DNA from 2 places in the Paenibacillus sp. J22FR83 genome. Region 1 is predicted to be linked to the other one. Evidence: a T-box and tRNA genes for the amino acid it is inferred to sense, from the RefSeq annotation. Region 1 holds a T-box; the other holds one or more tRNA genes.

What was found. A T-box is a leader RNA that pairs with one kind of tRNA and senses whether it is charged. The one in region 1 lies ahead of AC58PV_RS03190 (valine--tRNA ligase), so its partner is inferred to be a tRNA-Val.
Region 2: it encodes a tRNA-Val, which carries the amino acid that the T-box ahead of AC58PV_RS03190 (valine--tRNA ligase) is inferred to sense. The anticodon was not compared.

Annotation. Positions count from the first base shown of each region.
Region 1 covers NZ_JCAUAM010000001.1:895,826-911,732, forward strand. The annotation lists gene AC58PV_RS03145 (rod shape-determining protein) at 1-489, opposite strand, end outside; gene radC (RadC family protein) at 526-1,215, opposite strand; gene AC58PV_RS03155 (RrF2 family transcriptional regulator) at 1,326-1,775, opposite strand; gene AC58PV_RS03160 (Maf family protein) at 1,896-2,498, opposite strand; gene AC58PV_RS03165 (DUF4321 domain-containing protein) at 2,547-2,789, opposite strand; gene AC58PV_RS03170 (N-acetylmuramoyl-L-alanine amidase) at 2,953-4,188, shown strand; gene AC58PV_RS03175 (hypothetical protein) at 4,513-5,853, opposite strand; gene murC (UDP-N-acetylmuramate--L-alanine ligase) at 6,016-7,404, opposite strand; gene AC58PV_RS03185 (bifunctional folylpolyglutamate synthase/dihydrofolate synthase) at 7,412-8,785, opposite strand; gene AC58PV_RS03190 (valine--tRNA ligase) at 8,855-11,518, opposite strand; T-box leader at 11,571-11,829, opposite strand; gene AC58PV_RS03195 (LysM peptidoglycan-binding domain-containing protein) at 12,018-13,145, opposite strand; gene AC58PV_RS03200 (RluA family pseudouridine synthase) at 13,262-14,149, opposite strand; gene AC58PV_RS03205 (phosphodiester glycosidase family protein) at 14,415-15,907, shown strand, end outside.
Region 2 covers NZ_JCAUAM010000011.1:80,552-96,458, reverse strand. The annotation lists gene AC58PV_RS20320 (sensor histidine kinase) at 1-614, shown strand, start outside; gene AC58PV_RS20315 (response regulator transcription factor) at 633-1,328, shown strand; gene AC58PV_RS20310 (DUF2277 domain-containing protein) at 1,441-1,719, shown strand; gene AC58PV_RS20305 (DUF1906 domain-containing protein) at 1,852-2,592, shown strand; gene AC58PV_RS20300 (hypothetical protein) at 2,646-3,785, opposite strand; gene AC58PV_RS20295 (alpha/beta hydrolase family protein) at 3,960-4,790, shown strand; gene AC58PV_RS20290 (methyl-accepting chemotaxis protein) at 5,036-6,982, shown strand; tRNA gene AC58PV_RS20285 (tRNA-Val) at 7,123-7,194, opposite strand; gene AC58PV_RS20280 (hypothetical protein) at 7,398-7,592, shown strand; gene AC58PV_RS20275 (alpha/beta-type small acid-soluble spore protein) at 8,099-8,311, opposite strand; gene AC58PV_RS20270 (hypothetical protein) at 8,462-8,623, opposite strand; gene AC58PV_RS20265 (hypothetical protein) at 8,911-9,237, shown strand; gene AC58PV_RS20260 (superoxide dismutase family protein) at 9,409-9,960, shown strand; gene AC58PV_RS20255 (hypothetical protein) at 9,983-10,594, shown strand; gene AC58PV_RS20250 (CBS domain-containing protein) at 10,674-11,099, opposite strand; gene AC58PV_RS20245 (divergent PAP2 family protein) at 11,236-11,694, shown strand; gene AC58PV_RS20240 (GNAT family N-acetyltransferase) at 11,776-12,213, shown strand; gene AC58PV_RS20235 (ATP-binding protein) at 12,210-13,823, opposite strand; gene AC58PV_RS20230 (MBL fold metallo-hydrolase) at 13,994-14,746, opposite strand; gene AC58PV_RS20225 (alpha/beta hydrolase) at 14,882-15,781, shown strand; gene AC58PV_RS20220 (stalk domain-containing protein) at 15,861-15,907, shown strand, end outside.

The DNA of each region.
Region 1 (15,907 bases):
CGTACCTCCGCCAATATCAACAACCATACTCCCCGTCGGTTCCCACACTGGAAGATCCGCTCCAATCGCAGCTGCGAATGGCTCCTCGATCGTGTAAGCTTCTCTTGCACCAGCTTGTTTGGTTGCATCTTCAACGGCACGCTTTTCTACAGCTGTAATCCCGGATGGTACACATACCATGACATTCGGATGGCGCGGAAACAACCAACGTTGCTTCTGAGCTTGCCGAATAAAGTATCGAATCATCGTTGCGGTCGTGTCGAAATCGGCAATAACGCCATCCTTCATCGGGCGCACGGCACGGATATTCCCAGGTGTACGACCAATCATCTTTTTGGCTGATTCACCGACTGCTTCAATTGTTTTAGTATCTGTACGAAGGGCGACCACGGAAGGCTCCCTAACGATAATTCCTCTGCCTTTTACATAAACCAATGTGTTCGCGGTGCCTAAATCAATCCCCAGATCTTTCGTAAAACCACCAAACATACAAAGAGCTCCTTTCCTGTTGCGTGTTCTATTATATTACATAAAGCCTTGTTCCTTCAAACTTATAAATCTCTGATCTCCAATGATAACATGATCCAACACTTCAATACCAATTATTGCACCAGCTTCTACTAATCGACTTGTCAGACTAATATCTTCCGGACTTGGGGTGGGATCTCCACTAGGATGGTTATGTACACAAATGATGGAAGCACTGCTTCTTTTAATCGCTGCGCGAAAAACTTCTCTTGGGTGAACAATGGACGCATTCAAACTTCCCATCGATAACGTTTCTTGTGCGATGACATGATTCTTGGTATTGAGGAACAAGCAAACAAAATGCTCTTTCTGTAAGTAACGAAGATCCTCGCTCATTAAATTAGCGATATCCTTGGGCGAACGGATCGTTATCCGCTCCTCATATGAACTCTTCGCCAGTCTGCGACCTAGCTCAATACCCGCAAGAATTTGAAGAGCTTTGGCATCGCCAATTCCCTTGATCTGCGTTAACTGATCCTTGCTCATATCAACAAGACTACGCAGCCCCCCACTTTCACTTAGAATCCGGCTTGCCAAATGAATGGCAGATTCCGCTACCGTACCTGTCCTTAATAAAATGGCAAGCAGTTCGGCATGACTTAATGCCCCTGCCCCCAGTTGAAGCATTCGTTCCCGCGGTCTCTCTTCAAACGGAACTTCTCGCAGCATCAAACTTGAGCTTTCCATCTTTTCCCCTCTTCCGTACTGTAGGTTATGTTACTTCTTGCTATCCCATGCATAGGTGTATAAGCCTCAAAAACAACATAAAACCCCCGGATTGTGAGATCCGAGGGCTTCTAGGATAGAGATTCTGTATTCGATTGCGGACATTCAAATGCCCTGATTTGTTCTAGCATACTTCCAATTGTATGGCCTTCAAAGTAATGTTCCATCTGCTTCTCAGCATCGTTGAAAACTTTACCCATCAGTCGATCCATTTTGGAGGATATCATACAAGGCTTGGACTCATCACCAGAGCACCAACTCGGCTTCAAAGTACCTTGACATGTCAAACGGTAAATCTCCCCGAGTGTGACTTCCTCAGGCTTACAACTCAGTATAAATCCGCCACCGATGCCTTCTTTCGTCGACACGTACCCTGCTTTACGAAGAAAGCCCATAACTTTACGAATACGGGCAGAATGCGTTGATACATTAGCTGCAATTTCTTCACTAGTTGCCATATGATCAGGTAAGTGTGCTAATAGAACAAGACTGTGGACGGCAATTGTAAATTCGCTGTTCATGGCAGGTACCTCCCAGAAGAATGCGAAGTCATGTCGCTTACTGTCATTGTAACCGTTACAGATTGCACAGTCAATCTTATTACCCTATTTTGGACTAGAATGGATAGAGTTGGAAATGGGTTACAGCACTTGAATATCGAACGTCAGCAGTAAATCACTGAGCAAAGAAAGTGGAAGTCCCACAACGGTGAAATAATCTCCCTCAATCCCGCTGATCAGCGTCGCGCCTATGCCTTGAATCGCGTATGAGCCCGCTTTGTCCTTGGGTTCCCCAGTAGCGATATAACGTAGAATTTGTTCATCCGTCATGGGCTTCATATGTACATGAGTTACACTATGCGAAACAACTTCTTGACCTGTCGCTGCATCAACGCAAGCAACACCACTATACACCTGGTGTGTATTCCCTTGCAGACCCTTCAGCATGCGGAACGCGTCTTGCTCATCGATCGGTTTGCCTAGAATTGCCTCGTTATACACGACAACCGTGTCGGATCCAATGATAATCCCATGCTGCTCTTGGATTTCTAACATATCTCTGACCGTCCCCGCTTTGCGTAAAGAAAGCAGCTCAACGAGCTCCGCTGGCGTTATTTTTTGTTCGACGGTCTCATCCGCGTCACTTACACGAATAATATAGGGTAATCCAAATGATTGAATAAGCTCCTGCCTCCGCGGCGACGATGAAGCAAGAATAAGTCTTTGATGCTCTTTGGTTTGCACGTACACTACCTCCTAAATAATCCTACGTTTATAACGTTCACAATTTCACTAGAGTTTCCGATATAGGAGATAAGCTCCTACTAATCCAATAATACTGCACAGGTTTAGCTTCACCAAAAGGTCGAATTGATATTTCACAACTTGTAGATCCGCTTTCGGTTCCCAAGAAATTTCAACTGATTTGGTTAGAAATGAGAGAGCAGGAACAGGCGCCAGCAGCTGACCGATAATAATCCCGGTAATTAACCCGACGATTAGAAAAATGATTAGAGTAAACGTGTTTTTTTTCATTCCTGTCATCCTCTCCGTATAAGTACAAGCCTATTATACGAGGATTGACCTCTTTTTTCCATGTCAAATAAACAGCTGATGCGTGAAATCATCCTTGGTGATTCTTACCTGCTTACAGCTTAGACCAATCCTAGTATGATAATTACCGGAGGTAAATTCAACTATGACTCTTCTCAAAAGATTTATGCTGTTCACTTTATTACTCACATTTTCTTTCCCTTATCATGCATTCGCTTACAAGGTCGTACTTGATCCGGGGCATGGCGGAAGTGACCCTGGCGCAATCGGTGTTGGTGGACTCCGTGAAACAGATGTCAATCTGGACATCACTTTACAGGTGCGACAAGCTCTACTTGATCGCGGTTATGAAGTCGTCATGACACGTACCAATGACACCTTCCTATCACTCGCACAAAGGGTCGCCTTCACGAATGAACAGCAAGCTGACTTATTCGTATCCATTCATGCCAACGCGCATTCGAGCCCCAAAGCTAACGGAACTATGGTACTTTACTATGATAATGCGTACCCTCAGGAAGATTACCCAGCAAGCAATGAAATGACGCAGTTAACGCCCTATAGTAAAGATTTGGCACAACGTGTACAGGATGGATTACTCGCGCAATCCGGTACCAAGGACTTAGGGCTGACGCCAAGTGCTGTCTACGTGGCCCGAATGGGAACTATTCCGAGTATTCTAGTAGAAACGGCTTTTCTCACGAATTCAGGTGATGCAGCCTTGCTTGCTAGCAGTGCTATGCGCTCTAAGATGGCGATCGGCATCGCCAATGGAATCAGCAGCTATGAACCGCCTCTTTTCACCGACATGCTTGTACATTGGTCCAGGTCATCAGTTCTTCGCATGAAGAATAAAGGGATTATCGAAGGGGTCGGCAACAATTACGAACCAGATCGCGCGCTTACGAGAGCAGAGTTTCTCACATTAATGGATCGCGTGTTTAATTTGGACAAGCTGCCAGCTGTCTGTGGCACAACCGGCAGTGTAACAGCCAATGTGTACGGCTGCGGGGCTACCCCATCGAAAGGCTATTCGGATTTATCGGCTACCCATTGGGCTTCCGGCGTGTTTGCCAAAGCGGCTAAACTAAACTTACTGCAAGGGTATGCCGACGGTACGATTCGTCCGAATCAAGCGATTACACGCGGAGAAGTTGCTTATTTATTCAATCAGCTTCTACAAGCCACTTCACCAACGCCACAACCAACGTATACCGCCGCATTCGATGATGTACCGAAGTCCTTGTGGAGCGCTTCAGCCATCCTCACCTTAAAGGATAAAGGCATCATTAATGGCATATCGGATACTTCCTTTAAGCCTGATCGCACCATGACAAGGGCTGAGATTGCTGCTATGCTCGATCGATACCTTACGAAATAGCAAAAGAAAGAGGATGTCCCACCGCCGCATCACATTTAGATGTAAAAACTACAGCTAATGTGCTCGAATATGAGGTATTTTCGTGATTAGATGGAAAATGTACAGGTAAATTCAATGAAATTTGAAAAATCGATATAATTGAAGGAATTTAACTACAGGAAATACAGTTAATCATCCCAATTTGCTAAATCCATGTAAAATAGATGGAGAAAATCCAGTTAAATTACAGGAAGTCGTATTATTTATGGGTCAATAGCTGCCAACAACGAAAAGAGGCAGTTTCAAAAGTCTACAAATCGGACTTTTGGGACTGCCTCTTTCTGTTTATGCTACGCTAACTGTCTTCAAGAGATTCTTCTGAGCAATAATGTATTGCATTAAAGCGGATTGCGCTTGCCACATCAAAGCTTGAGATGGTGTTTTCTTATATTCTTCCATGGATTGAACGGCACTATTGAGCGCAGTTGACATCTTCGTCAGCAACGGCTTAACATCATCACCCGCTCCGTTAGTCAGTGTTGTACCGAGCGTAATTAGTGTCTGATGGGAAGTTCGAATCGATTGTAAAGAGACATCCGTAAGCGCCGTCGGCTTCGTCTCAGCCAAATGGATAAGTGTGAGACCACTCATTGCGGTCACAAGCTTGTCGCCCTCTGCAATATAATTCGGCAAGGACTCCGGTTTTGCCCCAGACCAACGAATACCCGTTACTGCTGGAAAATCCACATTTTTCATAAAGACCTCAATCGTTTTATCCGTCGCCTGCACACCTTGCCTCAAAATGATGGCATCGTCCTTCGTCTTCGCAAAGCCCACAAACACAGTAAGCTTATCGGAATTATCTAACGCAGAAGCAAGCCCCTTCTTATTGAGCGTGTCTTGTACAGCTTGAGCGCCTTGAACCGAACTGAATACCCCATTTTGCAAGAAGGTATAGGATTTAGCTGGAATTTGCACGGCAGTGACAGCTGCAGTCGTTGCAGGCAGCGCGACATCGCCTGTACCCGTTTGTGTTTTGGTCGTGGAGGCAACGCCTTGTGTATTCGGAGATGCCACCGTAACTTTACTTGGAATTGTCGTTGCTACACTCGTGCTTGTATCTCGTTCCGAAGAGAACATTGAGAGCACGAAGAAACCAAATGCAATTCCCGTTACCACTGCACCCGCCACCGATGTAGCTATGCGAATCCACGACGCACCGGACGATTTTGCATAGCGCGCTTCATTCCCCGAGTCCCGGTAGGGCTCCTTAGGTGTCCAATTGGACCATTCTTCTCGATGATCTGTAGGTTCAGGCTCTCTCTCCGGTCGAGTAACCGTTGGTGGAAGGGGGGAATTCTGCACCTCACGAGATACTTGGGTTTCCCGAATGATTCGTTCCACACGCTCTCCTTCGGATTCAAACTGACTATGCCAGCTTCCAAAATCAGTAGTAAACGTATTCAGTGCATGCGGTTCAAATAATGATTCTACTTGCTCTCTTTCCCCTTGCTCATAAGGTGTTACTTCCTTCGTACTGCGATCTATCTTCGGCTCTATCACTTTAAACTCTTCTTGATAAAGCGGAATGATATTCTCCTCTTGATCATGCACCCTGGCTGCTCTGCGCGTCGATTCTGTTCCTTCCTTGGGGTCGAAGCGATATGTAATTCTAGCTTTTTTCATTCTCTTCTCTCACTCCTCATCATATATATGGCCCGAAACGGGTACAATGCATGTGATCTTGTCCCAATCTTCTGTTACTAGAGTATGAGAGAGAGAAGCATATTATGATTCCTTTAAGAAAAAAAGACCGCCCCCAGCCCATCGGCTCAAGCGATCTTCTCTCTAGGTATGTGATTCGTATTTCTTGCGCAGTGATTTCGCTAACCCATCCGCTGCCTTCCAAATGTCTCCTGCGCCCATCGTGAGTACAAGATCGCCTGGTTGAACATGGTCGATCAAATAGGTCAGTACTTCTTCACGCGTGGCAATATGCTGAACATTCGGGTTGCTGTTGCCCCGTATCAACTCCACGAGTTTAGCAGAGTCGACACCTTCAATCCGTTGTTCGCCAGCAGGTGAATAGATATCCGTTATGATCACTTCATCCGCTTCTAGGAAGGAGCGGCTAAACTGCTCAAACAAATAGTAAGTTCGTGTATAGCGCTGCGGCTGGAACACGGCGATGATACGCTTTCTTGTTGCTTTCGCCGCGGAAATCGTTGCTTGAATCTCTGTAGGGTGATGCGCATAATCATCAATGACCAAGATGTTTTCAACTTCACCCAGCACTTGGAATCTACGCTTTGCACCGCGAAACTCTTGAATCGCTTCCGCAATGCTCTCGAAAGAGAGTCCTGCTTCTAAGCAAGTAATCAATGTCGCAAGCGCATTGTACACATTATGTTTACCAGGCACAGACAAGCTGATTTGGCCTAAGGATGCCCCTTTAGACTCTACCGTAAAGGTTACCTTGCGATCACCTAGTGAGATGTCACGTGCGATATAATCCGCTTCCGTTTCGATCCCGTACGTAATTACTTGACTTTGAATTTCTGGAATCATCTCACGCAGGAATTCATCGTCCTGACAGACAATCGCTTTGCCGCCAGGTCTTACTTGGCTCAAGAATTGTTTGTAAGCTTTCTTCAAGTTTTCGAAATCGCCATTATAATTTTCCAAATGGTCTGCTTCAATATTGTTCACTAACGCAAGAGTTGGGTGATATTGCAGGAAGGTTCCATCGCTCTCATCCGCCTCCGCTACCACATACTCCCCTTTACCAGCTTTGGCATTGCTGCCCACATTCATAATTTCTCCACCGATAATATACGTTGGATCCGTGCCGCAAATCTCCATCACCAAAGCAATCATGGAAGAAGTTGTTGTCTTCCCGTGGGCACCTGCTACAGCAATTCCTTTGCGTTCATTCATCAGCCTTCCCAGCATTTGCGAACGATGAATGATTGGTATGTTCAGTTGCTCGGCAGCTTGCAATTCGACATCATCTTTGGCTATTGCAGTTGAATATACAACAAGATCAGCACCAGATACGTTCGTTGCCTGATGACCGATAAAGACTTGAGCGCCCTTGGCTTTCAATTTCTCAGTTAACTCTTGCTGAGCAATATCTGACCCTGAGACACGGTATCCCATCTCGAGCATGACTTTGGCAATGGCACTCATGCCGTATCCGCCGATTCCAATAAAATGTACGTGTTCTGCTTGATTCACGCTGTTCTCACCATCCTTTTTCAGAATCGGTTTGATAGGTTATCCAAGAACGAACATCAGAGATTAAATACAGCGTGCCGGATACGACCGCCAGATCATCCTGCTCAGTTCTATTTGTTAATAAGGTTAGCGCTTGCTTCCAATCGCGTTCTACAACTACATCTACTTCTAGATTCATCTCTCGAAGCAGACCGTTTGCAATTTCAGCGAGAAGGTACGCATCCCCTTTTTTATGAAAATTGGCTTCCGTAATAATGAGCGTATCCACCAATGGTAGTATATGCCTTAAGTAGCCTGTATGATTCTTCGTGGCTAGCATTCCGATCATCATATGAAGCTTCTTATAACTATACACGTTCTGAAGTGCTGCAGCCAGCGTCGCAGCCCCCTCAGGGTTATGAGCGCCGTCAATGAGAATGCGCGGCTCATGTGAAACCATTTCCAATCTGCCTGGCCATTTGGTGCCAGAAAGACCCTTCTGCAAATCCTCGTCATCCACGATAGTTGCGTAATATTGACGTAGAACCTCAAGTGTCATGACCGCGACAGCGGCATTTTTCAATTGGTGCTCCCCATTCAATGTAATAGCTAACTCCGGAATCGGTCGGAATGGTCCGTTAAACTGAAAGGTTTGACGGTCAAGCTCACTCGTCACATTCGTCAACGAAAATTGATCGCCAAGGGAGTAGAGCGTCGCTTTCTTCGCCTTCGCCGTATGTTCAATTACGCGCCATACAGCTTCAGGTTCTACTGCTGTGATAATCGGAACACCGGCTTTAATAATTCCTGCTTTTTCAGCTGCTACAAGCTCTAAGGTATCCCCGAGAATGTCCATATGATCATGACCAACATTCGTAATTACGGTCGCAATTGGATTCACGATATTCGTGCTATCCAGCCTTCCCCCGAGTCCAGTTTCCCATACGACATAGTCGGGATAAGCTACTTTTCCAAAGTATAGAATCGCCAGTGCCGTTGAAATCTCAAACATCGTTGGCGAACCGACCTCTGTAGCTGCAATCTCATCCACGATCGGCTTCATTTCATTCACTAAACGGAGTAGTACGTCGTCCTCAATATCGGCGCCATTGACTTGTATACGGTTCGTATACCTCACCAAGTAAGGGGAAGTAAACGTACCTACATCATAGCCGCAAGCTTGAAGTACGGAAGCTAGGTAAGCGCAAGTTGAGCCCTTACCGTTCGTTCCTGCCACATGAATAAATTTCAACCTGCGTTCAGGATGACCTAGCTTCTCCATCAAAAGTTCCATACGCTGGAGGCCCGGCTTCATACCGAGCTTCTCCATACGTCCAACGATCCAATCAATGGCTTCTTGTGCGGATTGGAATTCACCCGCCGTATTCTTGATTTCATCCATTGTTCTCATCCTCTTTTACTATATGAATCACCAGGTAGACGAACCTAGGCAATCGTATAATTTACGTTCTTAAGCCTTTAACTCCGCTAATCGCGCGATAACTTTGTCCCGTTTGTCTGCATAATCAGCAAGCTTGGCTTTCTCTTCTTCGATGACTTTCGCTGGCGCTTTAGCTACAAAGCCTTCATTACCCAGCTTCTTCTCAATGCGCTCAACCTCACCGTGCAAGGATTGCAATTCTTTGTCCAAGCGTGTTAGCTCTTGTGCGATATCGATCAACCCTGCTAATGGCAAGTACAACTCAGCACCCGTGATAATAGCCGTCATTGCTTTGTCAGGTGCGGCCATTGCAAGGTCAATTTCAAGCAAGGATGTGTTACAGAAGCGTTTGAGGTATTCTTCATTTTGGCTAAGAATGTCCTGTGTCTCTGCACTTGCTGGTTTGATTAGAAGCTCAACCTTCTTGCTCATCGGCACATTCACTTCTGCCCGGATATTACGAACGGAACGAATCGCTTCCATCAGAAGCTCCATCTCACGAATCGCATCTGGCGCTTCGAAAGCCGCATTCTCCGTCGGCCAAGCCGCGAGCGTAATCGTATCTCCAACATGCGGCAGATGCTGCCAAATTTCCTCTGAAATGAACGGCATGAACGGATGAATCAAACGTTGCGTTTGATCGAGCACATAAGCTAGAACCGATTGTGTCTGTTTCTTCGCTGCTGCATCTGTACCATACAAGCTCAGTTTACTGAACTCAATGTACCAGTCGCAGAGATCATCCCAGATGAAGTTATAAAGTAGACGGCCTGTTTCGCCGAATTCATAGCTGTCGATTAGTCGGGTTACATCACGAACAGTTTCATTCAAACGATGTAGAATCCAACGATCTGCAGTGCCCAGTTTACCCGTCAAATCGATATCTGCTGCAGTAACGCCTTCCAGATTCATTAGAGCGAATCGGGAAGCATTCCAAATCTTATTGGCAAAATTACGAGCTTGCTCAACCCGTTCCCAACGGAAGCGTAAATCTTGACCAGGTGTGGAGCTCGTAGAAATCATATAACGCATCGCATCTGCGCCGTATTTCTCGATCACTTCTAATGGATCAACGCCGTTTCCGAGCGATTTGGACATTTTACGTCCTTCGGAATCACGAACAAGACCATGCATGAGCACATCTTTAAATGGAATTTGATCCGTAAATTCAAGTCCTTGGAAAATCATCCGAGCAACCCAGAAGTAAATGATATCGTAACCTGTAACGAGCACACTCGTCGGGTAGAAACGTTTCATATCTTCGGAATCATTCGGCCACCCTAAAGTGGAGAACGGCCATAGCGCTGAGCTGAACCAAGTATCTAGAACATCGTTATCTTGGTTGAGATTCGCACTTTGACAATGGGAACAGACTGTCGCATCCTCACGAGTTACGGTAACTTGACCGCAATCCGCACAGTGCCAAGCAGGAATTCGGTGCCCCCACCATAGTTGACGGGAAATACACCAGTCACGCACATTTTCAATCCAGTTCAAATATGTTTTCTCGAAGCGGTCAGGCACAAAATTAACACCATTGCCTGATTTTTGCGCTTCAATCGCTTGATCAGCCAGCGGCTGCATTTTCACGAACCATTGTGTGGACAAATAAGGCTCAATAACTGCGCCACTGCGCTCGCTATGCCCAACTTGATGAACGTGCTCTTCGATTTTGATCAGAACACCTTGCTCTTTCAAATCGGCAACGATTTGCTTACGGCACTCGAAACGATCTTTGCCTTGGTAAGGGCCAGCATTCGCGTTCATCGTTCCCGTTTCGTCCATAACGAGGATTTGCGGCAGATTGTGACGCTTGCCTACTTCGAAATCGTTCGGATCATGTGCAGGCGTAATTTTAACCGCGCCGCTTCCGAACTCTTTTTCAACATAATCGTCTGCAATAATCGGAATTTCACGGTTTACAATCGGAAGCAGCAAAGACTTACCAATCAAATGCTTATAACGATCATCTTTCGGATGAACAGCAACCGCAGTATCACCAAGCATCGTTTCAGGACGTGTCGTAGCCACTACAATGGATCCTGAACCGTCTGTTGTTTCATATTTCAAATGGTACAGTGCACCCTGTACTTCTTTGTATTCTACTTCAATATCCGAAAGCGCCGTGCGTGCCGCCGGATCCCAGTTAATAATATAGTTGCCGCGATAGATGAGGCCTTTTTCAAACAAACTTACGAAAACTTCACGAACCGCTTGCGAAAGTCCTTCATCCAATGTGAAGCGTTCACGCGAATAATCCAGAGAGAAGCCCATTTTGGCCCACTGCTCACGAATCGTATCCGCATATAATTCTTTCCACTCCCATACTTTCTCCAAGAATTTCTCGCGCCCAAGATCATAACGCGTTTGTCCTTGTTCACGAAGTTTTTGTTCAACTTTGGTTTGCGTTGCAATCCCTGCATGGTCGGAACCTGGTAACCACAGCGTGTCAAAACCTTGCATGCGCTTCGTACGAATAAGAATATCTTGCAGAGTAAAATCAAGTGCATGCCCAATGTGCAGCATCCCCGTTACGTTCGGGGGCGGTATCACGATGGTGTAGGTTTCAGCATCAGGGCGGTTGCCTGCTTTAAAGAATTCATTTTTGATCCAGTAGTCGTACCACTTGCGCTCCGCTTCTTTCGGGTCATACGTGGTAGGCATTTCCGTTTGTAATTTAGTTTCGGTCATCATAGTACCTCCATATCTGGCTAGTTGTTATAAACACAAAAAAACCTTTCGCCCCAAAAAGGACGAAAGGTATAGCTTCCGTGGTACCACCTTCATTTCATGCAACTTGCCCAAATAGCAAATAACATGACACTTAAACAGATAACGGCTGCGACCGGAAAATGCTAATGCCTGCGAGAAATTCTTCTCACAATTACACTCACATTTACTGCTCCAGGGCGACTTCGATCGGATGTATCCTGAGGAACCTCTCAGCGCTGCAGTTCCACTCTCTGAAGGGCGTTCCGACTACTACTCCCTATCCTTGCAATTCCATATGTTGGTTTGAAAATGATTTACACTATATGATATCGAATTATCGACATATAGTCAATAATTACGAAGCCACTTCTAAGGATTATTTTCTAGTATTGGGCGAAACGGTAGAATTTATACAAAGCCACAACATAAAGAGCCCCCAGCTGCTATCCGCAGCCAAAGGCTCTTGCCTATGTATAGATATTTATTTGGGCAAATAAATAACTTGACCCACCACGATATCCTCATCGCCTAGACGATTCATCAATTGAAGCTCACGCGTTGTCAGCTGATAGCGCTTCGCGATTGTTTCTAAGGTGTCGTCTTTCTGAACGATACATAGTTTGAGCTTCCTGAATTCTTGCGACTCCGATCCCCTCTGAAGGAATAATCGCCGCCACTCAACCGGATCTATCCGCGATTCCGCCTCAAGAGCCGCTTGCGCCTCAGCTTCCGCAATCCGCTTGTCGGAAAGATACGTGCCTGCCTTAGATAATAGCGATTTGATGCCATACGGGTTAACCTCCACGGCGTCCGCTGCCTTCTTGCCAAAGGCAACTTTCAGTTCCTTTTTTTCCTCCGTAACGACGGTACTATCTCCCTGTGGGGTCACTTTTAACTCGATTTGTTCAAAATCCACACCGATCGAGCCATCCCCCGAAATGGGTTCAGGTTGAGCCGCAGCAACGGTTGGTTCTGGTGTAGCTGCGATCAACGTTGGCGTTGGCGTAGGCAAAGGTGTAGGAAGAACTGGCGTTGGCGCTGGTGGTGGTTGAATCACCTGTTGAACTTGTGGCGCTTGTTCGACTTGTGGCGCTTGTGAAATCTGTGGCTCTTGAACATATGGTGCTGGTGTTGGTGTTGGTGCAGGTTCTGCTACATAAGGCATGATAGGCTCGGAGCGTGGGTACTCAATTTGATGGACAAATGTAACCTCTTCATCTTCCCTCCAGCTTTCTTGGGGCACAGAAACCATCTCTACACCTTGCAAGGAAAGAACACCAGTTACATTAAGGCTTCGTGCCGATAAAAGGTCGATATCAAAATTCTCAATTTCCACCTGAATATCTTCTACACGATGAATTCGGTTCAAGGGCAGTGTAATTTCGACAGGGATCAAATGCTCAAGCGTGCGAGGGCTCCCGCCTTCTTCACTAAAATAGTTACCTGTAAGCAGTAGATTCCCCTTTAGGATTGCTTGATCATCCAGCGTTATTACTTGAATATGCGGTAGTAATTCTACCTCATTCAATTCTTGTATTGCCGCCAAATTATCCTGCAAATGCACACGTTCATAAATATCAAAGCGTAACCCTGGTTGTTGTTCAGACACCGAAATGTTCCTCCCTTCCGTTAATTCGAAACATGATGCAGCTCCGAATTGTTGGGTAATATACTTGATTGTCTCTTTAAGTATATGGGTGGATAAGGCCAGGCATGACTACATTTTTAATTCATTGACATTTGATCCAACAACGTCTTGAAATCTAGTGGATAAGGGGCATGTACAACGACCTCATTTTGTGTAATGGGATGATTAAAAATAAGCCTTTCGCCGTGAAGGGCTTGCCGCTCAAACGATCGCGAAGATCCCCCATATAGGGTATCTCCGATTAGTGGATGTCCTGCATGACTGAGATGAACCCGGATCTGATGCGTCCGGCCCGTTTCCAGCTCCACTTCCACGAGCGCTCCGGCTTTCATTTGCTGAATAACACGATAATGCGTAAGCGCTTGATCCCCGTTGGGGGTTACCCTTCGTTTCCCTGGCTCATGACGGTCCTTGCCAATCGGTTCATCAATCCATCCTCCCTTCTCTTTGAAAATCCCGTGAGCCAACGCAATATAGCGTCTATCAATTTGCTTCTCTCGCATGGCTTCATCTAATAGGACATGCGCCCATTCATTTTTGGCATAAAGTACAACGCCAGTCGTATCTTTATCTAGACGATGAATATGGCGAACGCCGCATGCCTGTCCTGTCGCTTCATAATAGTAAGCTACTGCATTAGCCAGCGTCCCCCCTTGTGAGGCTTCAGCTGGGTGGACAGACTTACCAGCCGGTTTATTCACAACGAGAGTGAACTCATCTTCAAATAAAACGTCTAATTGATAAGATTCCGGTTTAAACACAGCTTTTTCCTGAGGAAACACCTTTAGCCGAATCTTATGATTGTCTGTGCGAATAAGCCCCTGAGAGGCTAAACGCAAGAAGTATTTGCGAGGCACAGGCAAGTATGCCGCCAATTGTTCCACAGCGCCAGGTTTCAATGGTTTCCACTGTTCATTCGGAAGCGGTAACTCCAGCCACTCTCCATCGCGCGACCAAGTGATCATGATTTCATACCTTTACGAAATGATAGGAAGATTGCTAGCAAAATGAGTAGAAATACAAAAACAATCGCCATCAGGTCGATCGGGAAATCAAAAAAGTAATAACGTTTCATAAGTAGAACGAGCTCCTTAAGGAAGAGGGATTATGTACACTTTATTTTAACAATTACCATTACCATTTGCATGCAAAAATATGATACTATTATACTTGTATTGTTTTTTTTCGACATTTTCTACCATTTTATTAATAGAGCAGGAGAGGTTTACCTTGGGTAGTTCAATTGCAAATCATTTTCGAAATTATAGTTGGCTGAAGCGGACTTTACTTATCCTTGCAGCTTGTACATTTCTAAGTTCTAGCTTTCTATTTCTAACCCCACCGGGAACATTCATTCGAGAGTATCTGGCCAAAACCGTTATCACAACGCAGCATCGTGATTGGGCTTGGATCTTCGTAGGCGCACAGCGCCGAGACCAGATGGTTCTTGAAATGCAGAATCTAACGGAAGTTAACTCGATCGAGAAGCAAGATATAGAGGCAGTACAATTTAATACCAATCGACCTATTGAGAGTCTCGTTAAAGTAGAAGATATTTCCGGCACCCTCTGGAAGGGTAAGCGCATGTATGTATATGATCCACGTTCAATCCGCGTTGTCGTTCCGTCCAAACAAGGTGAGGGTGAACGAATCACAGCTATGGTTCAACGGACAGGTGCTGTTGCCGGTGTCAATGGCGGCGGCTTCAATGATCCTGACGGCCTAGGAAACGGATTTGCCCCAATCGGTGCTATTATGTCCGGTGGTGAAATCCTTTATACCGACCAAGAAGGAAGTAACCCGCAACAAATTGTCGGATTTACCAAGGAAGGTACACTTATTATTGGTAAGTATACCATTAATGCCTTATTAGAGCTCGGTGTCACGGAAGCTGTTTCCTTCTACCCGCGTGTAATCGCGAACGGTAAACCGCTAATTACAAGTGGCGATGGCGGATGGGGACGTGCACCGCGTACAGCAGTTGGTCAAAAAGCAGACGGTACCGTTATCTTTATCGTTATTGATGGTCGTCAAACATCAAGTGTTGGCGCTACACTGAAAGAAGTTCAGGATCTATTCTTAGAAGACGACGTAATCAATGCTGGATTCCTAGATGGCGGAGCATCATCTGAGATGGTTTATAATAATGAACTTATTACCAAACCGTCGAGCCGTTATGGCGAGCGTCGCTTACCTTCAGCTTTCTTAGTATTCGATCATCCTGAGAAAGTCCAAGTGAAGAACATCTGGGCTGGCTTGACATCGATTGATGCAGGTGGTGCTTCCACTCATCCTGAATTCTTGAAAGAACAAGCAGAACTGAAAGCACAAGGTAAATTACCTACACCAACACCGAAAGCAACACCAACACCATCAGCGAAACCAGAAAACACAGCAGAGTCCGTCAAAGCTGGCGGGTCATCGTCACCTTCAAGCACTAACTCGACGAAACCGAACTCGACGGATAAGCCATCTACTGGAACACCAACGGATACAACAACAAACCCTAACCCTACACCAACAAATACAGGCACCCCTACATCAACTCCTACACCTACGCCGACGCCAAGTAGTGGGACTACAAATACGGGTGGTGCAAACACCGGTAGTACGAAGCCAACGACGACGACAACACCGTCTCCTGCGCCTAGTGCTACACCGAAACCAGCAACGAATGGAACAGAGACAGTACCGAACACATCTACGTCTACTGCACCAACAGT
Region 2 (15,907 bases), on a different contig from region 1:
AGGGCTATATTGAAGGGATTATTGATGGAGTTGCCAAAACACCTGAGAAGATGGAGGAATATCTGGAAACAGCTCGTTCCAAAGCGATTTTGGTCAATGCGATGATTGATGATCTACTTCTCTATTCCAAACTTGATTTGAATCAGCTTCCTTTCCATTTTGAGAAGACTGATTTAGCTAGTTATTTCGAGGATTGCGTTGCCGATCATAAATATGAATGTGAGAAGGCGAATATAGCCATTGCTTTGATCAATGAGTTAAAAGAGCCTGTCAAAGTGTTAATGGATGTCGAAAGATTAAAAAGGGTTGTGCAAAACATTATTGATAATGCGATGACGTATGCCGGAACTGACAATGGCAAGATTGCTATTATACTTAGGGAAACCAGGACATCCGCAATTATTGAAATTAAGGACAATGGAAATGGCATTCCTGAGGACAAGCTTCCCTTTATTTTTGAACGGTTTTATCAAGTAGATCCATCAAGAAAGAACGGAAGTGGACTGGGGTTAGCCATTGCCAAACAAATTATTGAAGGGCACGACGGGAAAATATGGGCGAAAAGCACAGTAGGTGAGGGAACAGGGATCATGATATCTCTTAAAAAGTTCTGACTATGTTCGGAGGTTATGATGAAAAGAATTTTGATTGTTGAGGATGACCAGAGTATTGCCAATTTGCAAAGGGATTATCTGGAGCTAAGCGGTTACTCCGTTAAGATGGTAAACAACGGCACGGATGGTCTGAGAACGCTCAAAGAAGAAGCATTTGAGTTAGTGATCTTAGATATTATGCTGCCCGATATAGATGGATTTGAAGTACTGAAAACCATACGTGAGCAGGATGATATTCCTGTACTCCTGGTATCAGCGAGAGCAGAAGAGATTTATAAAGTGAATGGATTAGGTCTCGGTGCAGACGATTATATTACGAAGCCATTCAGCTCAGGGGAGCTTGTAGCTCGAGTAGGTGCTCATCTGAAGAAGTTCGAGCGGATGAAAGAACGGTTTGGTAAAGGTACGGAAGGAAGTACGATTCAGATCAGGGGGCTTGAGCTTCAGAAGGAAGCCAGACGCGTATTTGTTAACGGAAACGAAGTTATTCTGGCGCAAAAGGAATTTGACCTGCTTCTGTTCCTCGTTCAATACCCGAATCGGGTATTCGGCAAGGAGGAGTTGTTCGAGCGGATCTGGGGCATGGATGCGATGAGTGACGCCTCTACGGTAACGGTTCATATTGCCAGGATTAGAGAGAAAATCGAGGAAACGCCTTCCAAACCACAATACATAGGTACGGTATGGGGATCTGGGTATAGATTTATTGTATAGATAGGATGTCCAGAGCCAGATGTACACGAGCTTGATAAAACCAAGGGCAACCCTTATATTGAAGACAGTGTAAGTAAAAGGGAAACCATGCCCGAAGGAGTGCGAGTGAGACATGTGCCGGAATATTAAACCATTATTCAACTATGAGCCAGTCGTGACAGAAGATGAAGTTCGTGCGGCATCCCTGCAGTTCGTGCGTAAAATATCAGGGTTTACTGAACCTTCTAAAGCGAATGAAGCAGCGTTCCAATTGGCTGTACAAGAGGTTGCTTTGGCAGCCCAGAAGCTGATGGATTCATTAGTCACGCATGCAGAGCCACGGAATCGAGAAGTAGAAGCACAGCGAGCCAAGGAACGAAATGCGATCCGTTTTGGCACGAAAGAAGTTTAATGGAATGGGCTTATCTCCCTGGAGATAAGCCTTTTTGCATGACCGATAGCAGGACTTTAGATACTTGGTAGTGTCGGGTGTCGTTCTTTTGGCATATCCTGTGAATACCACATGGAAAGTAGGTGATGGCAAGTGGCGAAAGGGTTTGATTGCTCAACACCGCTTACGGCACAAAAAGCGGCTGCTTTCGTCGGACAGGGTTTTACATTTGTCGCTAGATATTTGGTGCCAAGTGGAGCAAAGGCATTAACGAAATCAGAGTCTGACGTCATTAGTGCAGCTGGTTTACAGTTAGTTTCTGTGTATGAAACAACGGCGAGTCGTGCTCTTGGCGGTAGAAGTGCGGGTTTAGCAGACGGTGCAACAGCTTTGCAGGTTGCCGCGCAAGTTGGGCAACCTGAGGGTAGTTGCATCTATTTTGCTGTTGATTTCGACGTATCGTCTGCCCAAATGCCTACGGTTATCGCATATATCAAAGCAGCAAGTGAAGCTACGCCAACTTACACGACTGGTGTGTATGGTTCATACGCCGTGATGGAGGCGGTTTATGCTGCAGGTGCTTGCTCACGATTCTGGCAAACCTATGCGTGGAGCGCAGGTAAGAAATCGTCATTTATTCATATTTATCAATATCTTAATGATGTCATGTTAAATGGGATTGCGATTGATTATGATGAATCGTATGGGAATGAAGGTTGGTGGAATAAACGTAAACCGGAACCACCCAGTTATCCACTAACAGTGAAAGATGCTAATGCCATCATACCGTTCCTCTCAGCGGGATACGGAGCGACTTCATCCGTACCTGCACAGAATGAGTTTCATCGACTCGCCAACGAATTACGTAAGGCGTCTGGTCAAACCTTGCAATAATAAAAGGAAGCCCGGCTGTGATGGAGCAACTCCATCGTTCCGGGCTTTGCTTATTATTGGATCACTGCACTGCGTATGTACCACCGATCTTGTACGGTGGTGCGTTCGAGATGAAACAATACGCGGCGACTCGTCACCGCGGAGGCTCTAGCCGCTGTCATGGTTACATCGACAGCTGTGTCGTACTGCAGGAGCTGGGATGTATCCTGCTCCTGGAACTTGGACAGGCGGCGCATGCTTCGCACATGCATCGCCTGTTCTTGCCCTGTGGCGACCTGCAGCAGCTGCAGGTCACCTTGGTGGGCGCCGCTGATCCAGACGTCGATCAGCGCCCAGGGCGAGAGCTTGCTGACGTAGTCGTTCAGCAAGCCTGCCGCTCGGTGCACCATGACTTGGTGCGCCGGGTCAACGGAGCGGGAGCCGTGCGTCACGCTCCCGAGGAAGTGAATACAGAAATGACCATTGAAGTCATTTCCGGGTATACCATCACCGCCATGCGGCATGCCATGCATAGAGGCGGCAAGGGTGCGGCCGTTCAGCTTCACTAGGACCGCGCGGCGGTCCCAGCTCCACGCGCCGCCATAAATGCGCTTGAGCGTCGCGGAGTCGGTTTTCGTTAGCGGCTGCACATCCGCATGGTGGGAGCCCGCGCGACGCTGCCCTTCAAAGCTAAGTCCACTCATCACGTCTACAACAGTGAAGGAACTGAACTTGGGAAGCACGAGACTTGCTTCTTCCCAAGGCAGCATCTCGCCATAATGCTTGGCACGAAGTGCCTGGACTTGCGCTTGCAGCGCTTCCTGAGCGGATGGTGGGAGTTGCATGCGCCTCTTCGAAGTCCAATCAACAACATCTCCGCTTGGGGTGACCCCTAGGAGGATGGTTTGCCCCTTTTTATCATACTGGAGTGTGGTATCTGGAGGAATGGCTTCTAAGGTTGCATCGCCTACTGTAGCCTCCTCCAGTGCACGCTGTAATGGTTTATTGACGAAAGTTAGCTCTGTTTGATAAAGTGCTCCCGGGGATGCTTTCACTTGAAGCCGAATGCTTGCCTGCTCGGCAGCTGTCCTTTCCTGTATGGGTTCCAATTGCTGTGCTTGTGACCGACTAGTCACTCCTTGACTCAAAAGCGGAGTTAGAAGGAAGCTAAGAAATAGTAGACATAATTTACGACGATTTAGGCTTGATAACACAGAAACTTCCTCCTTATTCGTTTGGCATTTGTGTCAAAGATGCGATTTGGCTGTATGTGTGAAATGAAGCATACAGTCTTGTGGCTAAAGTTGAGTTGTCTAAGTTAGATTGTGATAAAATGACAAAAGTATACGATTGATTAATGTTTTGGTAACGATAGGAAGGAGAAACAGATGGAGAACGCTATAGGAATACCTTTTGAATTACATATGTCAGAGCAGCGAATCTTACGAGGCGATATGTATAAAGCCAAGCAAGAACCAAGTAATGGCACATTATTACTATTACATGGTTATAAAGGCTTCAAAAACTGGGGAATGTTCCCCTATGTAGCCAGCGAATTAGCGGAAGTTGTTGATGTTGTTGCCTTGAATTTTTCCCATAATGGCGTGGGTGAAGATTTGATGGAATTCTCAGAGCTAGAGAAATTTGCTGGAGATACCTATTCTAGAGATCTAGAGGACGTACAGGTTATTATATCGGATATACATAAACACGTGGGCAAGGATCAGCCAATCCTATTACTAGGTCATAGCAGAGGAGCGGGCGTAAGCTTGATCTATGCTTTGGATCATCCAACAGAAATTACTGGCGTCATCAGCTGGAATGGGATTGCACATGTCGATTTGCTCACACCTGAGAATAAAGCGGAGATGAGGGCCACCGGCCGCTCCTATACCCTGAATGGACGAACGAAACAGATGATGCCGCTCGATCTGGAAATCCTAGAAGATATGGAACGCAACGCAGAGAGATTTGATATTGTTGGCAGAATTCATGAAGCGACATTCCCAATTACACTTGTTCAAGGCACGGCAGATGGGGAAAGGTTGATTCGTGGATCTGAGCAGTTGATTGCTAATAATCCAGCTATCCAATGGGTGAAAATTCCTGACGGAAACCATACTTTCGGGAGTGTTCACCCGTACCAGGGAGAGACGCAGCCGCTGCGAATGGCGATTGAGGAAACTAAGCGTGCAATACGCAGCATGTTGAATTTGTAGGTGTTAAAAGGCTTCCTAGGCGTAGATGATTCTACACTAGGGAGCTTTTTTAGTGCTATTTACCCAGCGGATTGTAATCTTCCGTCGAATGTTAGATATTTTTGGAGGAATATGTTGGAAGGTGGTGAAGTAGATTACTTAGAATCTTTAATACTACACAAAAGGGAGAACAACATGGCGATTCAATCAATTAAGTACAAAATCATCTGGCTCTTATTGGTCGTATTGTTGTCGTATTGTTTGCAGTGTCCGTAGGGACAGCGACAGTTACGTATCAGCAGACAGCTGAAAGTCTTCACGAGAAAGGATTTACAACGTTAGAAACAGCTAGAATTGGAATTGAAAACGCTATAATTGCGAGAAAGACAACAGAAAGCGTCATGGAGAAAGAGATGATAGGGCAAGCAACCTTACTATCCTATATGTATGATAAAATTCCGATGACCTATAAACAGGCAGTTGATATAGCTGAGCGTTCCGGCATTGATGAGTTCTGGATTACCAACGCGCAGAGACAATTACTACTGACGAACGCGGGCGAAAAGATTGATTTCAATTTCGGCGGTGATCCTAAGAATCAAGCATATGAGTTCATGGACCTCATTTCGGGCAAGCAAAAAGTTGTCACACAGCCAGCCCAACAACGAAGTGTTGATCCTAAAGTATATAAATACGTTGGTGTGTCCGGTTGGACATCACCTCGCATTGTTCAAACAGGAAGGGATGGAGCTACTCTGACGGAACTCGATAGTAAAATAGGAGCAAAGCCAGTGTTGACGCAATTAAAGTCGGAGCTGGGCGGAGATGTGCTTTTCGCGGGAGTCGTTGATTCCACCGGCAAGCTCGTTGCCTCATCCGATGAGAGCATCACGCAGTTAGACGCGAAGCTGTTAGACTCCCTTAGTGTAAGTCTATCTGGAGAGCATAAAGCGTTCGAGAAGATGTCGTACAATGGAACCAAAGCTAAGTATTACTTTAGAGCGTTGTCGACGAGCCAAGTACTTGTATTGGCATTGTCGGAACAAGTGTTGACAAACTTCTTCTACACAACTTGTATTGCCACATTAGTAAGCTTGCTGATTGCGGGAGCAGTTTTATTTTATATCGTTAATCGTCAGTTTAAAAGGTTGGAGAGACTGCAGTCCGCTATGGTTGCGATTGCTCAGGGGGATGGCGATTTAACAAGAAGACTTCCCGATAACTCGATGGACGAAATCGGCAGATTATCCACAGCGACGAATCAATTTATCGAGAAGATTCATGTGATTGTGAAGGACGTGAAACAATCGGCGCTTCTGAGCAAAGGCAACGCCGATCATATTAAAGATTCCATGAAGCAAACTAATACGATTTCTCATGAAATTAATACGACAATTCATGAATTGGCAACGGCTGCAGGAAGCCAAGCAGAGGTAGTAGAGGATGGACTGAATGGCGTCCATGAATTGGCGGAATTGATTGATGACACGAAGGAACATGTTCAAATTCTACAAAACAATAGTGTAATTATTCGCGAGAAGGAAGAACGTGGCGCTGAAGCGATGCGAGCGATGATTGAGTTGATCCGGAGTAACGTTACCGTGACCAAAGAAGTAGCATCTAGCGTAAGCAAGCTTATGTTGGATATTGACGCCATTAAAGAGATGGTCACCACGATTCATGCCATCTCGAGACAAACGAACTTATTAGCGCTCAACGCTTCAATTGAGGCTGCACGTGCCGGCGAAAACGGCCGCGGATTCGCCGTAGTCGCTGCTGAGGTGAGAACGCTTTCCGTCCAAGCCGGCGAGGCATCTGAGCACATTCAGACGTTGATTGAGAACGTTATGCATTCTGCACAGCTGACATCCGCAGCGATGGAGCAATCGCTTCATATCGTAGGCTCGCAAGAAGAGAATGCAGGGCAGACATCGGATACATTTGATTTCATTAACGCCTCTCTGAAACAAATCCATGAATCGATTGAAAGCATTTCTGCCGATATGGAGCATGTCGATAACCGCAAAAACATCATTGTTGGTTTTATCGAGCTTTCATCTGCGAGTTCAGAGGAAACAGCGGCCAGTTCCGAGGAAGTTTTGGCTAATGTGGAGACACTGGGACAAATGTTCGAGCGTGTACATAGAGAGTCGATTGAGCTGCATGATCAGATGACAGGTTTGCAAGATGTGGTTGATCGATTTAAGGTGTAGGGATAATTCGGGAGAACCCTGGGAGGGGTTCTTTTTTTCAGGAATTTAGAGAATATATTAGAATATGAGTTATTTGTATCATTGTTAACAAACACAAAAATACCCGCGAAGTAATTCGCGAGTAATTTTTTTGTTTCATATAGGACGAGTGGGGATCGAACCCACGACCCCTACCCTGTCAAGGTAATGCTCTCCCACTGAGCTACCGTCCTTTAGAATGGGAACTTTTTTAGTATACAATGGAAAAAAACATTTTTCAACTCCTCGTTTCATTTAGTTTACCAAAAATTCTTATAGTGCTCTAACCAGAAAGGAATGTAATATTCCCTATTTAACCGATGTTTCCTCATATAGCTTTCATCTTGGGTGAATTTATGGTAACTTGAGAACATTAGAGTTTTTGGGAGGATTAGCTATGACGAAACAACAGCATCGTTGGAATTTACGATTGAAGAGCAGTAATGTGTACTTAGGTACAGTATACCTGGGCGATCCGCTTCCTGAAGTGGAAGATGTGATCATGATCGGTGAGAAGAAATACACAATTCTTGAACTCGGAAGCACACGTGACGCAAGTGACGTTTTTGTAGAGGAAGTAAAGAAGAAGTAACGGAGTAGGCGAATGATAATTGCCTCGGCGTGAATTAGTAATGGGCAGCGTCTTTCGGGTTAATGGTGCTTTGAGATTTCAGCCAAATCTTCCGCTTGCCCAAACTGTCCTCTGAATCTGTCACACGAGGCAAAGATGCAAAAGAGCATCTTTTTTCAGTGAAAACGGCTGATTAACGTAAAATTAGTGCAAAAGAGCATCCTTTTGGACAAAATAGGTGTCTATATGAGCCCAAATAGCAGAAATAGTTGCACTTTTGCACGCATTTCCGTTGGAGAGGGATTCTCGACAATAAAAGGTTGCACATTTGCACTTTTGCATGCATCACCGCCACCTTTCGTTTGTGATAGAAGCGCCAATTCATGGCAGTGGATCACCTTTCTTTTCTGAAGAGAGGAAATTCAAGGGAAATCAGAGGAATTTGAAGGAAAAAGAAAAAGACTGAAACCACTCTAAGGAGGATCGAGTGATTCAGTCTTTTTTGAGCTTGCTCCTACATCAAAGGATTAGCGTCTGTAGCCGCCTAAAGATTGCTCAGCGATTTGCACTAATCTTTTTGTGATGGTGCCACCGATTGAGCCAGCATCACGTGTTGACAAATTACCGTTGTAACCAGAAGGGGAGAGAGGGACACCAATTTCCTGAGCGACTTCATACTTCATTTGATCAAGTGCTGCCTTTGCTTCTTGTACGACTAAAGTGTTTGATCTGTTAGCCATTCAAAATCATCTCCTTTTTTATGGTACACCAGTATTATTTGAATGTTCAGAATATTTATTCGCGATAATCAAAAAAAAGTTTATAAAATCAATAAACCCCCAACTGTGAAGTTGAGGGGGGATATGTGTTCATGTATGATAACGGTTACATTATTCTTTGGATTGTTCTGCTTCTTCCTCTGCAGCAGCTGCTTCTTCAATCGCTTCAGCGATTACTTCTTCAGCCTCTTGACTCACCACTTCTTCTTCAGTGGATTCAGCAGAGATTTCTTCTTGCTCAATGGATTGTACTACTTCTTCTTCTTGGCTCATATTTGTCACCTCCTCTGATACGTATAGTAACATTGTAGCACTTCTAATAGGTTATACAAGCAGGTCAGGAGCGAATCTATCATATTTAATGTAGGCTTAATGGTTTTGTCATTCTATAGCGGAAGTGTTGTGCAAGATGAGTCGAATACAGGGAGAAAATCCATTGTTTTCACGGTTTTTGGCTTGTGTGCATGTTTTATTTTTCTATGAATATATATGAGGCTAAGCAACAATATTTCATGATTTACTATGCCGAGTTTCTGTGAAAACTCATAGGAGGAATCCGAATGAATCGGTCGGATGTTATTTTGGAGTTACAACTTGTACCGGAATTGTTGAAACAAGCGGAAGCGATCTATGTCGATGCCGTCTCTGAATTGAATTGGGCCAAACATATGCTTCTAACGAAGGAGTATGAAGTAATTGGTGAAGGTCTTGTGACAGGAAAGAATGAGCTTCAGCGGCAGGCGGAATTATGGCCACACACGAAGGATTTGCAAAAACAGGTTCTACAGATGGAAGATGCGGTTGAGCATACGAAGGTGGAATTTCACTTTTACAAACGAAAGTTAGAAAACCTACAAATTATTGCAAAGCTCATGACTATTTTATAATCTCAATAGACGTACATGAAGGATGCCTGTAATCGAAAGATTGCAGGTTTTTTGCTTTTTTATAGGATGATTTAGAAATTTATTAAGGATCATGTGGTTATCGAGAAGGGCAGTTGTGCATCCTAAGGGTAGAATATACCAATGTGTGGTTTTACAGGAGGATTGTACAAGATGAAAATAGTTCAAATAATGATGACCACTAGCGTGGGTCTCATGATGTTGACAGGCTGCCAAACAGTGAGCAGGACCTCAGTAACAGAGGCCGCCATATCGCCGGAAACGATACGTGTAGATCTCATTGGCTCGAATAACCAGTCAGTAGGTTCTGCGCAATTAACTGCGGTCAGAGACGGTGTACAGATGGATGTGCAAGTCAGTGGGCTTTCACCTGGTGTCCATGGCTTACATATACATGAGAAGGCTGTTTGTGAAGCACCAGCGTTTGATTCGGCAGGTGGGCATTTCAATCCACATATGAAGGAGCATGGCTTCCTAAATCCCAAAGGGGCACATGCTGGCGATCTGCCAAATTTGATTGTGGATGAGCAAGGCAATGGGAGATTCAGCAGCGTTACGAAGGCGGTTGTCTTAGAAAAGGATAAGCCTAATTCGCTGTTCAAACCTGGCGGGACTAGCTTAGTTATCCATGAGAAAGCAGATGATTTGAAAACAGATCCATCTGGTAATTCGGGTAAGCGGATTGCTTGCGGTGCTGTGAAATAAGGGAAGGAAGGGTTTCGACAACATGATCAAAACACAGGATCTCAAGCTGCAAATGGATGAATTAACCAAACAAAACGATATGGTGCTCATTGAATTAGAGCAGGTCAAAAAAATGTTGATTTCCAGTGCGCAAGGCTCTCAAGACAGCCAAGGTCAGCAGCAGGCGTCATCTAGCAATGGATCTGCCGCGTCAAATGATTCAGCGAATGATACGTCCCAAAGCCAAGCTAATTCTCAAAGTCAAGATCAAAGCCAAGGCCAAAGTCAAATGCAAGGGCAGAATCAGAATCAGAATCAGAATCAAGGCCAATTTCAAAATCAAAATCAAGGCCAGAATCAAGGTCAAAATCAAGGTCAAAATCAAGGTCAAAATCAAGGTCAAAATATGAAATCAGATCAAGGCAACTCGTCAAATAATCAGCAAGTAACAGATTTGGCGAATGAACTTTTGAAAATTAAAGATTTGGTCGTGAAATTGGAACAAAAAACGTCGCAGTACGTCAGTAGTCAGTCGAACGGCTCACTAACGGAAAAGGATGCGGTGAATCTTATTTTGACATTAATGAATGGAATGGTTGACTGGGCAAGCGAGTTTGTCTCGTCTAAGGCATCTTCTAATGGTCAAGTACAATAACCGTGTCCTCTGTGGACAAAGCAAAAAGGCTGAGCGTTCTCAGCCTTTTTGCTATTCCTATAAGGTAATTACTTAATAATTAGGACTTTACAGCTCTGGCTTGTAAATTCATTTGTTTGGCGCAATACTCAATAATTTCACTACGTCTGACAATCCCAATGAATTTGTCGGAATCATCGACGACAGGTACGAAGTTTTGTGATTTTGCCAAGTCAATCAAGTCTACCATGTCCGCATGAATATGAACGGGTTTATTATTGACACGTAATGGAACCTCTTCAAGTACATGGCGATGAGCGTTCTCAAAGCCGATATGCGTTGAATTTTTGAGATACCAAAGTAAATCACCTTCCGTGACGGTTCCTACATAATGACCATCATCAGATAGGATCGGGACAGCCGTATATCGGTGATACTCCATGCGTTCCAAGATTTGACGAAGGGTCGCTTGTGGAGTCGCGGTAATGACTTCCGATTTAGGTAACAGGAAAAAAGCGATATTCATCAGTCACACTCCTAAAAGTTTTCGAAGAAAACTGGCTTCGTAAGTATAAGCTCAAAAGAATCAATGTGTCTAGTATAACAAACTTTACGCATAGAATCTAAACCTGTGATGGATGCTAATGGTGAGGTGAATAGAAATGAATCGAGCATTGACTACAGCTGTGATCGGTATTGGTGCCGCTCAAGCCATCAAATTACCTTTAACGTATATAACGAGTAAGAAGTGGGATTGGTCACAATTGGTTCAAACAGGTGGCATGCCGAGTTCGCATTCTTCAGGAGTCACCGCACTAGCTACTTACATTGGGATGAAAAGAGGCTTCTCAGCTGTTGATTTCGCGGTGAGTTCCGTATTCGGGGCTGTCGTCATGTACGATGCGATGGGCATTCGTAGATCGGCTGGCGAGATCGCAGTAGAGGTGAATGATTTGGACGAACAGGTTGAACGAATAGCCAAACAGCACCCAGGGATCTATCATGCCAGAAGAAGGAAAGCGCTCAAGGAACGTTTAGGACATTTACCGAGGGAAGTTGCCGCGGGTGCCCTATTAGGATTAGCGATTGGTGCTTGCAGTTACTTACTGGAGCGAAAGTAAAAGTGTGAACACGGTACAAGTGGACAACATTTCCGGAATGGGATAAGATCAAGAAACGATCTTAGAGAGGAAGATGCCCACATGGATACGATTCGTGTTTCAACAATGGAACAACTGAAAGCTTGTTTTGCAGTGCGATTTAACGTATTTGTTGATGAACAGCAAGTACCTGCACATCTTGAAATGGATGAGAAGGACGAGTCCCCTGAGGCCTGTCATCATCTGCTTATCATGGACGGTGAAACGCCGATTGCGACTTCGAGATGGTATGAGTACCAAGAAGCAACCGCCAAATTGCAACGTGTAGCTGTTTTGAAAGCATATAGAGGAAGATCGCTTGGTAAACAACTCATACTGGCAATGGAACAACAAGCTCTCGAGCTTGGATGCAAATATGCGATTCTAGATGCGCAATGTCAAGCAGAAGGTTTCTACAGTCAGTTAGGTTATAAGGTAATCTCAGATGAGCCATTCTATGATGCCGGGATCCTGCATGTACGAATGAAGAAAACACTTTAACTTACATTTGAACTGTCATTCCCAGAAGTCATATTAATGACAAGAGGGAAAGTCAAAATAAATCGTGTCCCTATACCGAGCTCACTTTCTACTTCTAATGTACCTTGATGATCCTGTACGATTTTATAACAAATCGATAGTCCTAAACCCGTACCTGTTTCTTTGGTCGTGAAGAAGGGATGGAAAATCTTCTCGAGTTGATCACTCGGTATACCGGGACCATTATCTGCAATAACCAAAGTCGCGTTCTTAGGATCGCGGCTTAATTTGATATGAATGGAACCGTTTGCTTCCATGGCTTCGCAAGCATTCTTCATCATGTTTAACAAGAGTTGCAGCATCTTATCCTGATCCATTAGCATATGTACGGCATAGGTTGACTCATGAAAATGTATTTCATGTCCAAAGCTGGTCGCTTCGGATTCAATGAGGGATATAACTTTGAGAACGCATTCATTTAATGAATGCGTTTGAAAGACTGTTTGATGCGGCTTAGAGAATTGAAGGAACTCACCAGTCAAATCGCTCATCCGATCAATCTCATCCATGATGAGACCATACCAGTTTTCAATATTGTAATCGCTTGCTTTTGATAATTGCAGAAAACCTTTGACCGTTGTTAAGGGATTTCGTATCTCATGTGCCATGCCAGAAGCAAGTTCACCGACGACGCGAAGTTTCTCGGAGCGTTGCATTTGTTCTTCACGTTTTAACCAAGATTCACGTTTCTTCATAAATAGATTATGCTCGGCGTGCAAAATAAGATCATCTTTCGTCAGCGCGTCTTGTGGAAATATGGCAATACCATATGTATTTTGAATGCCAGTAAGCTTAGGGAGCTCAGAATCAAGCTTCTGTTGAAAGGAGGCTGTTGTCAGAAAATCTTTATGTAGCGGCATGACGACAGCGAATTCATCACCGCCATATCGCGAAATAAACAGTGCTTCTTTGAAAAGAATTTGAAGGAGATCAGCCATCTGCTTCAGAACGAAATTGCCTGCTTGAAAGCCACCCGATGTATTCATTGCTTTCAGATCGGTGCAGTCGATAAGAAATAGAACCAACGGTTGATGAAGTTTAATCTGCTGTTCGAGCCTGCGGTGACATTCTTCATAATTATATAGACCAGTAAGGGAGTCTTTTTGCGATAATAAATGACGTTCTGTGCGGATGCGTTCCAGTTTGCCGCTTCGGAGATGGATGGTTCGTGTTAGCCAAGTGGTGGCAGCAAAGTCGAGGATACTCATGAATCCAAACATAGTCTCTCTAGATGCGGAATGCGTTATGAAATTAACCGTGGATAAATAAATAATCATAGCGATCGCAGAAAGTACCCATGCTTTGGATTTATTCTCTTCTTTGTAGGAATAGTGGGATAGTGTTAGTAAATATAGAGGGTAACAAAGGGCAGATTGTCCAAGTGCGTGAAGAGAACCTATGAGGAGTAGTTGAAACCAAGGTATAGCCGGATGTGAAGAGTGGAAGCGTACCGTTAAGATAAAAAGACCAATTGCTAGAAGAAACAAAGGGATATTCAAGACTGTGTGCAGATACATCGTATATAGGCCATACAAGATTACATACACATAATATACTACATTGATAATCACCGTATCAGCTCCCGATTGCAAATTTCCGCCGTTCACATACCCTTGTGACATGTTCTATACTTGTCATAAAATTCCTGCTGTTCTCCAAAAAAAATGAAAATGAAGGGGGAATTTATCGAAAAAGAAGCCCTGAGAAATGAAATTTCTCAGGACTTCCGTGAAATGTAAGTTCAATTGGGTATATCGATGATTTCATGTTTGTGAATAAAGGTCATGTGACCTGTTTGACCAATGAAGTCTGACATTCGATCCCCATAATGCATCAGATAGATACGTTTCTGAATATCATCCGGGAGTGTAAGTAATTCTGCTAACGTTGTATGTACGTATCCAGGTCCATCTAATTGACAATCATGGAAAATGGTGTGACAATTTCTTGTACGAATAACTTCGTTGATGATCAGATCCTGATTAAATTGCACATCTGCACTATAGAATGTTAAATGATTAATAAAGATTGAATAGTTAAGTTTTTGTGCAATATGCAAGGTTGGGATAATTTCAATGGTAAGGTCAGCAGCGATTTGATAAGGCACTCTTTCTTGTAAATAAACAAGTTCGAAATAATCCTCAAGTTGATGGAAACCTTCTTCTGGATTATAAAGCCCGCCTTTCAAACTATTCTCCCAAAGCACTTCCGCTAAAGCCTCGGTAACATAAAGCTTCACTCGTTTACGGTTACATTGATAGAATAAACGAAAGGCCACTTCCTCAAGGCCGCCTACATGGTCAGCATGAATATGTGAAATGAGGATTCCATCAATTTGATCGAGCTCTAATTTAATCTCGCAAAGTGATGTGGGTACTGTTGGCCCGCAATCAATTAGAATTGTGGCATTAGTAGATCGAATTAATGCACTTGTATTGTAGTACAATTTGGAAAAGGCACTGCCGGTTCCCAACATTTGAATTTGCAAACTCATTCAGTGTCCTCCAATTTTCGACAAAATCCATCTTTTTCTAATGTAACATGGGAGGTTACCGACTTTCAACCTCTATATGAGGGAAATAAAGAAACAGTAAAGGTAAAGTAAACAAATAGAGGTGTTGATTTCATAATGATTGGATTATTTGTAAGTCTCATTCTTGTGCTCGTCATGCTTGGTATAGTTGGACTTTCTACCTACGTGGGGTGGCAGCTAACACATCCTCAGCGAAAGATCGTAGATGATTTCCCTGAGAATTACAACTTGCACCGAGAAGATGTTACATTTCCAAGTCGTACAGATGGCGTGTTATTGGATGGTTGGTACTTAGAGTCGCCTAATGTGTCTTCCTTAGCCAAATCTACGACTGTCATCATGTCACACGGTTATGCGGGTACACGACTTGAAAAAGGGCTCCCAGCCTTGTCATTAGCTCAAGCCATTGTCAACGCGGGATATCATGTTCTCATGTTTGATTTCCGAAACTCTGGACGATCAGGAGGAAATACAACAACGATAGGTTTCTTGGAGAAGGAAGACATCCTCGGGGCTATCGATTGGGTACAGAGCTATACTAACACGCCAACTGAAATCGTCTTACTTGGATTTTCTATGGGTGGAACTTCGTCCTTATTAGCTGCTGCAGAGGTGAAAGCTGTGTCGGGCGTAATTACAGACAGTGCGTTCAGCCAATTGCTTCCCTATCTCGAGGAAAACTTACCGGTGTGGTCTAAGCTCCCACGTTATCCGTTTACGCCATTTATTCTATTTATTTTGCCAAAATTAATAGATATGAATCCACATGCTGTGGATGCCTTAGCTGCCGTTGACAAGATAGCGCCTAGGCCGATTCTGTTCATCCACAGTAAGGACGATTTAGCTATTCCATATACCAATAGTACTCAGATGTTCAAGCGTCACCCAACGGTTTTTGAGCTATGGATTACGGAAGGTGCAGGGCATGTCGGCTCATTTCAACTTCAATCTGAAGCGTATATTAAGCGTGTGCTGAATTTTATTGCAAAATGTTAATTTCATCGCAACTCTTCCTACTTATCGGCGTATATAGATGCAGACATATAGACGACTAACGAGGTTGGAGGTTAAAAAGATGAAAGTTCAGCGCATTTTTACGTTGATGGTTGTGTTCTTTGTTTT